Linked DNA regions of Sediminicoccus rosea. The protein of the gene in region 2 interacts with the protein of the main gene of each other region in a pairwise test. Links are inferred from orthologs where the notes say so. Each region holds a gene or a part of one and is shown on either strand. Other genes may lie near its edges.

The links. Proteins that work in one complex are often made in the same cells at the same time.
Region 1: the proteins of R9Z33_RS02375 (region 2) and R9Z33_RS18030 interact in binary tests that used the Escherichia coli proteins (3 or more experiments, as listed by UniProt). The link is inferred for Sediminicoccus rosea from one-to-one orthologs.

What each region holds. Positions count from the first base shown.
Region 1 is NZ_CP137852.1:3,772,529-3,777,911, forward strand. What follows is about bases 564-3,563. They hold R9Z33_RS18030 (two-component system sensor histidine kinase NtrB), read right to left. Parts: upstream 2,649-3,563; coding sequence 1,479-2,648; downstream 564-1,478. Other genes in these bases: ntrC (nitrogen regulation protein NR(I)), read right to left, coding at 564-1,482; dusB (tRNA dihydrouridine synthase DusB), read right to left, coding at 2,645-3,563. Also shown: R9Z33_RS18020 (sensor histidine kinase NtrY-like), read right to left, coding at 1-26; more of ntrC, read right to left, coding at 40-563; more of dusB, read right to left, coding at 3,564-3,685; R9Z33_RS18040 (bifunctional 2-C-methyl-D-erythritol 4-phosphate cytidylyltransferase/2-C-methyl-D-erythritol 2,4-cyclodiphosphate synthase), read left to right, coding at 3,798-4,943; R9Z33_RS18045 (acetyl-CoA acetyltransferase), read left to right, coding at 5,237-5,383.
Region 2 is NZ_CP137852.1:492,965-499,098, forward strand. What follows is about bases 1,304-4,234. They hold R9Z33_RS02375 (P-II family nitrogen regulator), read right to left. Parts: upstream 2,973-4,234; coding sequence 2,634-2,972; downstream 1,304-2,633. Other genes in these bases: R9Z33_RS02370 (ammonium transporter), read right to left, coding at 1,304-2,571; R9Z33_RS02380 (UbiH/UbiF/VisC/COQ6 family ubiquinone biosynthesis hydroxylase), read left to right, coding at 3,197-4,234. Also shown: R9Z33_RS02360 (acetyl-CoA C-acetyltransferase), read left to right, coding at 1-766; R9Z33_RS02365 (hypothetical protein), read right to left, coding at 800-1,084; more of R9Z33_RS02370, read right to left, coding at 1,216-1,303; more of R9Z33_RS02380, read left to right, coding at 4,235-4,459; R9Z33_RS02390 (YggT family protein), read left to right, coding at 4,724-5,035; bifunctional methylenetetrahydrofolate dehydrogenase/methenyltetrahydrofolate cyclohydrolase FolD, read left to right, coding at 5,039-5,917; R9Z33_RS02400 (hypothetical protein), read left to right, coding at 5,914-6,134. UniProt on the Escherichia coli protein: Involved in the regulation of nitrogen metabolism. Regulates the activity of its targets by protein-protein interaction in response to the nitrogen status of the cell.

The DNA of each region.
Region 1 (5,383 bases), 3.3 Mb from region 2 along the record:
AGCGGCACCCGGGCTGGTTTCGACATGCTCAGGGCGTGCTCATGACAGGCCGCGCACGACCGGCAATTCGAGGTCGCGCAGCTTCTTGCGCAGCGTGTTGCGGTTGAGCCCCAGCAGCGCCGCGGCCTTGATCTGGTTGCCGCGGGTGGCGCTGAGCGCGAGGCGCAGCAGCGGGCGCTCCACCTCCGAGATCACGCGGTCATGCAGGTCGCGAATGGGGATGCCATCCTTGTGGGCGGCCATGAAGAGCTTGAGGTGGCGCTCCACGGCCTGTTCCAGCGTCTCGCTCGCGCGCGGCGCGCCATCGGCGGGCGCCTCGGCCTCGGCCAGCTCGGCGGCGACCGCTTCCTCGCCGATCGTCTCCTGCGGGTAGAGGGCGGCAAGCCGGCGCATCAGGTTTTCCAGCTCGCGCGCATTGCCGGGCCAGGAATGGCGCTTCAGCCGCTCGAGCGCCTCGTTGCTCAGCGACTTCATGGGCAGGCCGGAGGCGCGGGCGCGTTCCAGGAAGTGCCGCGCCAGCAGGGGGATGTCCTCGGTCCGCTCGCGCAGCGGCGGCAGACGGATGGGCACCACGTTCAGGCGGTAGAACAGGTCCTCGCGAAACAGGCCGGCGCGGATCGAGGCGCGCAGGTCCCGGTGGGTCGCGGCGACGATGCGGACATTGGCCTTCACCGGCTGGCGGCCGCCCACCGTGGTGAACTCACCCTCCTGCAGCACGCGCAAGAGCCGGGTCTGAGCCTCGGCCGGCATGTCGCCGATCTCGTCCAGGAACAGCGTGCCGCCGGCGGCCTGCTCGAACCGGCCTACGCCGCGGGTCAGCGCACCGGTGAAGGCGCCGCGCTCATGCCCGAAGAGCTCGCTCTCGATCAGCTCGCGCGGGATGGCCGCCATGTTGATGGCGACGAAGGGGCCCTGCCGGCGCTTGCCATAGTCATGCAGCGCGCGGGCGATCAGCTCCTTGCCGGTGCCGCTCTCGCCCGTGACCATGACGGTGAGGTCGGCGGTCGTCAGGCGCGCGACGGTGCGGTAGATTTCCTGCATCGCGGTGCTGCGGCCCACGAGCGGGAGGCGCTCGCCCGGCTCGCCCTCCTCGTCCGCGGGCAGGGCTGTCGCGGGCTGCGCCAGGGCGCGCTCGACGACGTTGAGCAGCTCCTTCAGGTCGAAGGGCTTGGGCAGGTATTCGAAGGCGCCGCGTTGGGCGGCCTTCACCGCCGTCGTGAAGGTGGATTGCGCCGACATCACCACCACCCGGAGATCGGGGCGGATGCGCTTCATGCGCGGCAGCAGGTCCAGTCCGTTCTCGTCCGGCATGACGACATCGGTCACGACGAGATCGCCCTCGCCATCCTCCACCCAGCGCCACAGCGTGGAGGCGGAGGAGGTCGCGCGCACATTGTATCCAGCGCGCGTCAGCGCCTGGGAGAGGACGGTGCGGATCGCGCGGTCGTCATCGGCGATCAGGATGGTGCGGGATTCGGTCATTCGTCACTCTCGTTCGCCGCCTCGTCCCCACGCAGATTGGGCGGCTGGGCTGGCAGGGACAGTCGGAAGGTGGTGCGGCCGGGACGGCTGTCGCATTCGATGAGGCCGCCGTGATTGGAAACCAGCTTCGCCACGAGCGCGAGGCCGAGCCCCTGCCCGCCGCGCTTCGTGGTCACGAAGGGCTCGAACAGGGTGGAGCGCAGCGCCTCGGGGATGCCGGGGCCGTTGTCGCGCACGATGACCTGCAAGGGCAGGTGCACGCGCTCGCTGCTGCCGGGCACCGCGATCCGCACGCCGTGGTGATAGGCGGTGGCGAGCTGGATCTCGCCCGCGCCGCCGGTGGCGCCGCCATCGCTCAGCGCCTCGGAGGCGTTCTTCACGAGGTTGAGCAGGATCTGGATCAGCTGGTCCCGGTCGCCCCAGACGGCGGGCAGCGAGGGGTCGTATTCCTCGACGATGCGCAGGTGGCAGGCGAAGCCCGATTGCGCCACGCGGCGCACATGGTCGAGCACGGAATGGATGTTCACCGCGCGGCGCGTGATCGGCCGGTCGGAGAACATCTCCATCCGGTCCACCAGGTTGCGGATGCGATCGCTCTCTTCCTGGATCAGCAGGCAGAGCTCGCGGTCGCCCTCCGAGGCGCCCTGCTCCAGCAACTGCGCGGCGCCGCGGATGCCGGAGAGCGGATTCTTCACCTCATGCGCCAGCATGGCGGCCATGGCGGTGGCGCCGCGCGCCGCGCCCAGGAAGTGCAGCTGGCGGTCCAGCATCGCGGCGGTCGAGCCATCCTGCAGGGTCAGCACCACGCCATCCTGCAGGTCCGGCATGGGCGCGCCATAGACCGAGACGCCATGCCGGTGCAGCCGCGGGCTTTCGAGCGACAGGTCATGGTCCGCCACCGGGCTGTCCTGCAGGCGGATCTGGTGCAACAGCGCGAAGAGCCGGTGGTCGGCCGGCAGCAGCTCGGCCAGCTGCATGCCCATCAGGGTCTGCTGGGATTGCTGGAAGAAGAGCTCGGCCGCCGGGTTCACGAAGCGGAAGCGGTCCTCGCCATCCAGCACCACGGCCGGCATGGGCAGCGCCAGAAGGATGGCGGCGCTGTCCGGCGGTGCCAGGGCGCGCGGGCGGCGGGCCAGGGCGGCCACGCGGCTGATCACACCGGTCATGCCGCCTCCTGCCAGGGGGTTTCGGCCGGCGCGTGGCCGCGCTCAATCAGCGGCCCGTAGAAGCCCATGATGAGGGATTCCGCCGCCTCGCCCATCTCGACGCGATTGACCTGGGCGCGGAACTCGGCACTGCCCGGCAGGCCGCGCGAATACCAGGCGACATGCTTGCGCGCCATGCGCACGCCCACCCCCTCCCCGTGATGCTCCAGGATGGCGCGGTAATGCTTGAGCAGGATGGCCAGCTGCTCCTCCAGCGTCGGGTCGGGCAGGCGGATGCCCTCGCGCAGGAAGGCGGCGACCTGGCGCGGGAACCAGGGCCGGCCATAGCAGCCACGCCCGATCATCACGCCATCGGCGCCCGAGCGCGTCAGCGCATCCAGCGCATTGTCCACCGTCACGATGTCGCCATTGGCGATGACCGGGATGCTGACCGCCGCCTTCACCGAGGCGATGAAATCCCAGTCCGCGACACCGGTGTAGAGCTGCTGGCGCGTGCGGCCGTGGATGGTGACAAGGCGGATGCCGCATTCCTCGGCGATGCGGGCGAGCTTGGGCGCGTTCAGGCTCTGGTGGTCCCAGCCCATCCGCATCTTCAGCGTCACGGGCACGGGCACGGCCTTGACCACCGCCTCGAGGATCGCGGCCGCGCGGATTTCGTCGCGCATCAGCGCCGAGCCGGCGCTCTGGCCGACCGCGACCTTCTTCACCGGGCAGCCGAAATTGATGTCCACGATCGCGGCGCCCTTGTCCACGACGAGGCGAGCCGCATCGGCCATCACCGCCGGGTCGCAGCCGGCGAGCTGGACCGAGGACGGCCCGCCCAGTTCGTCCGTCGTGTCGCACATCTTCAGGCTCTGGCGATTCTCGCGGATCATGGCGGCCGAGGCGATCATCTCGCTCACCACGAGCCCGGTGCCCTCGGCCCGCGCAAGGCGGCGGAAGGGCAGGTCCGTCACGCCCGACATGGGTGCCAGGATCACGGGCGTTTCGATGGTCACATCGCGCGCAAGCGAGATGGGCCGAAGGCGGTTGCTCATCATTTGGGCAGGCATACGCAAAACCGAGCCCGGCGTCCACGGCGCGCGTATCGCCGCGCGAGATTTCCGTCCCAGAATTCCCGTCCCCGCCGATATGGCCTATTCGGACGGGATCATGATCGCAGCCCTTCTCCTGGCCGCCGGGCGCGGCGAGCGCTTCGGCGCCCCCGAACCCAAGCAATATGCGCTGCTGCTCGGCCGCCCCGTGCTCCGGGTGGCGGCGGAGGCGCTGCTGGCCGGCGGGCATGTCCAGGCGTTGCAGCCGGTCTGCGCCGCGGGCGAGGAGGTGCGCATCACCGCCATGCTGGAGGGGCTGCCCCATCTGCCGCCCGTGACCGGAGGGGCCACGCGCCAGGCCAGCGTGAAGGCCGGCCTCGCCGCCCTCGCGGCGCTCAACCCCAGCGCCGTGCTGGTGCATGACGCGGCCCGGCCGGTGATCCCTGCCGGGACCATCCCTGCCCTGCTCGCCGCCCTCGAACACCGCGCCGGCGCCATTCCGGCGCAGCCCGTCTCGGACACGCTGAAGCGCGGCGAGGCCGGCGTGATCGGCGAGACGGTGCCCCGCGCCGGCCTGTTCCGCGCCCAGACGCCCCAGGCCTTCCGCTTCGAAACATTGCGCGCCGCCCATGAGGCCGCCTCCGCCGAGGCGACGGATGACGCGCAGCTGCTGGAATGGATCGGCGAGAGCGTGGCGCTCGTCCCCGGCCACGAAAGCAACGTGAAAATCACCTTCCCGGAGGATCTGGCCCGCGTGGAATCCACCCTTCAGCCGCGGCTGCTGCCGCGCATCGGCACTGGTTTCGACGTGCACCGCCTGGTGCCCGGCCGCCCCCTCATCCTCTGCGGCGTGACCATCCCGCACGAACTCGGCCTCGATGGCCATTCGGACGCCGATGTCGGCATCCATGCGCTGTGCGACGCGATCTACGGCGCGCTGGCCGAGGGCGACATCGGCCGCCACTTCCCGCCCTCGCAGATGAAGTGGCGCGACGCCGACAGCGCGCAATTCCTGGTCCATGCCATGGAGCGCGTGCGGGCGCGCGGGGGCATGCTGGTCAATGCCGACGTCACCCTGATCTGCGAGCAGCCCAAGATCGGCCCCCACGCGGCGGCCATGATCGCGCGCCTCGCGGAGATCATGGGGGTGGAAGCACGGCGCGTCGGCGTGAAGGCGACCACGACGGAGCGGCTGGGCTTCCCCGGCCGAGGCGAGGGCATCGCCTGCCAGGCGGCGGTCAGCCTCATGGTTCCGGACTGACTTTTGTCCGATTGAATCGCGCCCGGCGAGCGGCCGAAAAAAAAGCCGCTCCTTGCGGAGCGGCCAAGTCAAGGTTGAGGAAGGCAAAGCTGTCGGGGCTGAGTCAGCGCCCGACGAAGGCAGATATAGGTTGCGCGAAGGGCGGTTCAATACCCTTTCGAAAATGTATCGCTTAACGAAGTCTCCATATGTGCTATTTTCGCAACATGTCCGGACCTTGTCCCGGCGCCGCGGTAGCACTGGCGGCCCTTCTGGGCCTGCCCTAACCTCACCGAAACGAGAGGGAAGCTGCCATGACCGCATCGCAACATGACGCCGCCATCATCGGCTGGGCGCATAGCCGCTTCGGCAAGCTGGAGGACGCACCGGACGCCGAGGCCCTGATCGGCCTTGTCGCGCGGGAGGCCATCGCCGATGCCGGGCTGGAGCCGCACGAGGTG
Region 2 (6,134 bases):
GCTGGTGGACACCATGCTGCGGGATGGCCTGATGGACGCTTTCCACGGCTACCACATGGGCAACACGGCCGAGAACGTGGCGCAGAAGTTCCAGCTGACCCGCCAGGAGCAGGATGAATTCGCCGCCGCCAGCCAGCGCAAGGCGGGCGAGGCGATGGCGGCCGGCCGCTTCAAGGACGAGATCGCGCCCGTGACCGTGAAGACCCGCAAGGGCGAGGTCGTGGTCAGCCAGGACGAATACCCGAAGCCCGAGACGACGGCCGAGGTGCTGGCCAAGCTGCGCCCGGCCTTCAACAAGGAGGGCACGGTCACCGCCGGCAATGCCTCGGGTATCAATGATGGCGCCGCCGCCGTGGTCGTGATGTCGGCCGAGGAAGCGCGCCGCCGGGGCATCACGCCGCTGGCCCGCATCGTGAGCTGGGCGACGGCGGGCGTGGACCCGTCGGTGATGGGCACGGGCCCGATCCCGGCGAGCCGCAAGGCGCTGGCCAAGGCCGGCTGGACGGTGGGCGACCTCGACCTGATCGAGGCGAACGAGGCCTTCGCGGCGCAGGCCTGCGCGGTCAACAAGGACCTGGGCTGGGATACCAGCAAGGTGAACGTGAATGGCGGCGCCATCGCGCTCGGCCATCCCATCGGCGCCTCGGGCGCGCGCGTGCTGACCACGCTGCTCTACGAGATGCAGCGCCGGGACGCGAAGAAGGGCCTGGTCACGCTGTGCATCGGTGGCGGCATGGGTGTCGCCATGTGCCTGCAGCGCGACTGAGGGACGGAGCGGGGCCGGTTTCGCCGGCCCCCTTCAGATGAATTGCCCGCGCAGGAAGCCCAGCGCGGGCAGCGGCGTCCATTTGCGTGGCAGGTCCGAGCGCCGGATGGGCGCGACGGAATAATGCGGCAGCGGCTGCTTCGAGCGTTCCAGGAAATCGGCATAGGCCCGCACCTGCTGGGCCCGCCAGGCGCGGTCCTCCAGGGCGGCGGCGCGGCTGCGGAAGATCTCGGCCACGCGGTTGGCACGGCCGACGGTGGCGACCACCGCCCACAAGGTATCCTCGTCGCCTCGCGGCAGCGATGTGATGTCCCGCATGCCCTCACATAAGGAAATGACCGGTGGCCGGGTCAAGCGGTTCCTGCGGCGCGGGGGCTGAAAAAACCGCCATGAAAAAGGCGCCGGAGGTTGCCCCCCGGCGCCCGTGATTCCCCCGGAAGGGTGGCGGCCTACCCCAGGCGCTCGCCATGCTGCGTGACGTCGAGGCCTTCGCGCTCCTCCTCCTCCGAGACGCGGAGGCCGACCATGGCGTCCACGATCTTCAGCAGGATGAAGGTGGCGACGGCGGAGTAGGCGATCGTCACCAGCACGGACTTCACCTGGATCCAGAGCATGTCCGGGTTGCCGTAGAGCAGGCCGGAATAGGCCAGCGCGGCTTCGGCGTCGTCCGTCTTGTAGAGCATGCCATAGGCGAAGACGCCGGTGAGGATGGCACCCACGATGCCGCCCACGCCGTGCACGCCGAAGGCGTCCAGGCTGTCATCGTAGCCGAGCGCCTTCTTCAGCGCCGTCGCGGCCCAGAAGCAGATCACGCCGGAGGCGCCGCCGATGATCAGCGCGGCGCCGGGGAAGACCCAGCCCGAGGCCGGCGTGATGGCGACGAGGCCCGCCACCGCGCCCGAGATGGCGCCCAGTGCGGAGGGCTTGCCCTTGGTGGCCCACTCCGCGAAGACCCAGGTGAGCGTGCCCATGGCGGCGGCCACCATCGTCACCAGCATCGCCATGCCCGCACGGCCATCGGCCGCGAGCGAGGAGCCGGCGTTGAAGCCGAACCAGCCCACCCAGAGCAGCGCGGCGCCGATCATGGCGAAGGCGAGGTTGTGCGGCGACATGTTGTCATGCCCGTAGCCCACGCGCTTGCCGAGGACGATCGCGGCCACCAGGCCCGCGACGCCCGCATTGATGTGCACCACCGTGCCGCCCGCGAAGTCCAGCGCGCCCCAGGCCCAGATCAGGCCGGCCGGATGCCAGACGGCATGCGCGATCGGCGAATAGACCAGCAGCGACCAGGGCACGATGAAGAGGCAGACGGCGCTGAACTTCATGCGGTCCGCCACGGCGCCGAAGATCAGCGCCGCGGTGATGATCGCGAAGGTCATCTGGAACATGGCAAAGACCGTCTCGGGGATGGTCGTCGCGACTTCGCTCTCGCCACCCAGGCCCTTGCCCAGGATGAAGGGACCGTTCCACTCGATGCCCGCGAGCATGACCTTGGAGAAGTCGCCGAAATAGAGGCCGCCATTGCCGAAGGCGATGGAATAGCCCGCGACCATCCAGGTGACGGCGATGAGCGCGGCCACGAAGAAGGACTGCATCATGGTGGCCAGCACCGTCTTCTTGCGGACCATGCCCGCGTAGAAGAGGGCGACGCCCGGGATGGTCATCATCAGCACGAGGCAGGTGGCGACGATCATCCAGGCGGTGTTGCCGGCGTCGAGCTTGGGCTCGTCGGCCGCCATCGCCGGCAGCGCGGCCAGCGCCAGCATCGGGGCGGCGAGCAGCGCGCCACGCATCCAGGGTTTCATGGTCAGGCTTCTCCCAGGGGAAAGGGCGCGAGACAGCGCCGTGTCAGGTTGTGTGGGCCGGCTCACAGGGCGGAGCCGTCGGTTTCGCCGGTGCGGATGCGCAGCGCGCGGTCGAGGTCGAGGACGAAGATCTTGCCGTCGCCGATCTTGCCGGTGCGGGCGGCGCCGGCGATGGCCTCCACCACCGCATCCGCCAGTTCGGCGGCCACGGCGACCTCGATCTTGAGCTTGGGCAGGAAGCTCACCTGGTATTCGGCGCCGCGGTAGATCTCGGTCTGGCCCTTCTGCCGCCCGAACCCCTTCACCTCCGTCACCGTCAGCCCCTGCACGCCGAGCGGGGTGAGCGCGTCGCGCACCTCGTCGAGCTTGAAGGGCTTGATGATCGCCATCACGAGCTTCATCCGCCTGCCTTTCATGCAAAAAAAACGCCGGCCCTGGTCCGGCCCCTGGCTTGCCATCCAAGACTCGTGCCAGCCGGGAAAGCCTTGGGAAAACCCTTGCGGGACCGAGTCTTGCGCGTGGTGCTGCACAATTTGCGGGCAATTGTGCAGGCGCGAAGGCGAGTCTTTCGGCCCTCGCGCCCCCCGTCTCTTGCGTTACGCGGGAATGGCCTAAGCTCTGGGGCATGAACCTCATCGCCGCCCCTGACCTGATCTCGACTCCCAGCCTCACGGTCGCCGTCGCCATCATCGGCGCGGGGCCGGTGGGCGCCACGCTGGCCGCGGCCCTGGCCGCCCGCGGCGTCCCGGTGGCGGTGGTGGATGCGGCGCCGCTGCCGCCCATGGAGCTCGCCGGATTCGACGGCCGCGCCTATGCCATCGCGCTCGCCTCCAAGCGGCTGCTGGAGCAGGCGGGCATCTGGGAGCGCCTGCCCGGCGCGCCCTGCCCGATCGAGGGCATCAAGGTGGCCGATGGCCGCGTGGGCGAGGCGCCCTCCTCGCTCGACCTGGATTTCGAGGCGTCAGAGGTGGCGGACGAGCCCTTCGGCTGGATGGTGGAGGCCCGCGCCCTGCGCGTCGCGCTCAATGCGCGGCTGCCGCATCTTGCGCATCTGCAGGCCTTCGCGCCGATGACGGCGAAGGTGACGCGCGGGCCGGAGGGCGCCGTGGTGACGCTGGCCGATGGGCGGGTGATCCATGCCGCCCTGGTGGTGGGCGCCGAGGGGCGGGGCAGCCCGCTGCGCCAGCAGGCCGGCATCGGCACGGCGCGGCATGATTACGGGCAGATCGGCATGGTCGGCGCCTTCGCGCATGAGAAGCCGCACCACAACCGCGCGCTGGAACTCTTCCTGCCGGCCGGCCCCTTCGCGCAATTGCCGCTGGCGAGCCTCGGCAGCTATGGCACCGGCACGCTGCCTCATGCTTCCTCCTTCGTCTGGACCGAGCGGCGCAGCGTGGCGACGCGCATGCTGGCGCTGTCGGATGCGGATTTCGCGCGCGAATTGCGGCGCCGCATCGGCGACCACCTGGGCGCCATCGAGCCCATCGGCCGCCGCTGGCACTACCCGCTGACGGCGATGCACGCGACGCGCTACGTGGCCGAGCGCCTGGCCCTGGTGGGGGATGCGGCGCATGGCATGCACCCCATCGCCGGGCAGGGACTCAACATCGGCTTCCGCGATGTGGCGGCGCTGACCGAGCTGGTGGCGGATGCTCATGCGGCGGGCGAGGATGTGGGCAGCGCCGCGCTGCTCGCGCGCTACCAGGCGAGGCGGCGGCCGGATGCGCTGATGATGATCGGCGCGACCCATGTGCTGGAGAAGCTGTTCGGCAACGATGTGGGCCCGGTGCGCTGGGCGCGGCGCCTCGGCATTGCGGCGGTGGATCGGATTCCCGGCCTCAAGCGCGCCTTCGCGCGGCAGGCGATGGGGCTGCCGCTGCGCGGCTAGGCGATGTCGGGAGGCGGAGTGGTGGAGCTGAGGGGAATCGAACCCCTGACCTCGTCATTGCGAACGACGCGCTCTACCAACTGAGCTACAGCCCCGCACCACATCACCGGCGCTGTCGCACCGGCTGCGGGGCGCGTCATGCGGGATGAGGGCGGGGGTGTCAAGCGTCCCCCCGGGGGCGGCAACCGCACTCCCCCTTGCCGGTTCAGCGACCTTCCGCGACAAGGAACCCTTCACGCCGTCCCTTTCGGAGCGCCGACGTCCATGATCCTCGACGCCTTGTTCTTCCTGGTCCAGGCGGGGCTCACCCTGTTCTTCTGGGCCATCCTGATCGCGGCGGTGCTCTCGCTGCTCATCGGCTTCAACGTGCTGGACACGCGCAACCGCGTGGTCTGGACCATCTCCGACTTCTTCTACCGCGTGACCGAGCCCGCCATGCGCCCGGTGCGGAACAGGCTTCCAAATCTGGGGGGCATTGATCTCTCGCCGCTGGTCGTCCTGCTGCTGGTCCAGGCCGCCATGCTGCTGGTCGCGGCCATCAAGGGCTACATGATCGCCTTCGGCCTGTATTTCTGAACCATGGCGAAGATCCTTGACGGCAAGGCGGTGGCCGAGCGCCTGCGCGGCCAGCTCGCCACCCGGATTGCGGCGCTGGACTTCCGGCCCGGCCTGGTCGTGCTCCGCGTGGGCGAGGACCCGGCGAGCGGTGTCTATGTCCGCAACAAGGACAAGGCGGCGACGGCGGCCGGCTTCGCCTCCCGCACGCGGCATCTGCCCGAGAGCACGACGGAAGCCGAGCTGCTGGCCGAGATCGCGGCCCTGAACGCGGACCCGGCGGTGGATGGCATCCTCGTCCAGCTCCCGCTGCCCGCCCATATCCGCGCCGAGGCGGCGATCGCGGCGGTGGACCCGGCGAAGGATGTGGACGGCTTCCATCCGATCAATGCCGGGCGGCTCGCCTCCGGCCTGCCGGGACTTGTTCCCTGCACCCCGCGGGGCGCGATGCACCTGCTGGCCGAGGCCGGGGCCAGCCTGCGCGGCGCCCGGGCCGTGGTGGTGGGCCGCAGCCAGATCGTTGGCCGGCCCATGGCGCAGCTGCTGCTGGCGGCCGACTGCACCGTGACCATCGCCCATTCCCGCACGCGGGACCTGCCGGAGGAATGCCGCCGCGCGGACATCCTGATCGCCGCCGTGGGCCGGCCCGAAATGATCCGCGGCGACTGGGTGCGCGAGGGCGCGATCGTCATCGATGTCGGCATCAACCGCCTGCCGGATGGCAGGCTCGTGGGCGATGTCGCCTATGCCGAGGCGCTGCCGCGCGCGGCCGCCATCACGCCGGTGCCGGGCGGCGTCGGCCCCATGACCATCGCCTGCCTGCTCGAGAACACGCTCGAAGCGGCCCTGGCGCGGCGTGGGCGCAGGGTTGGTGTGGCGGCTGCGCCCCAGGGAAGACCATGATCCTGCACCGCGCCTTGCAGGTGTTTGGCGGCCTGGCCTTGCTGGCCTGCCTGCATCTGGCCTGGGGGGCCACGCCCTGGGGCGGCGAGGGCTGGTCCCGCGCGCGCATGCTCTATGCCGGGGCGGGGGGGGTCTCCTCCCTCGCGCTGATCGCCATCGGCGGCCTCGGCATCACGCTGCGCCGCCAGCAGGAGGCACTGGCCCGGATCGAGGCCCT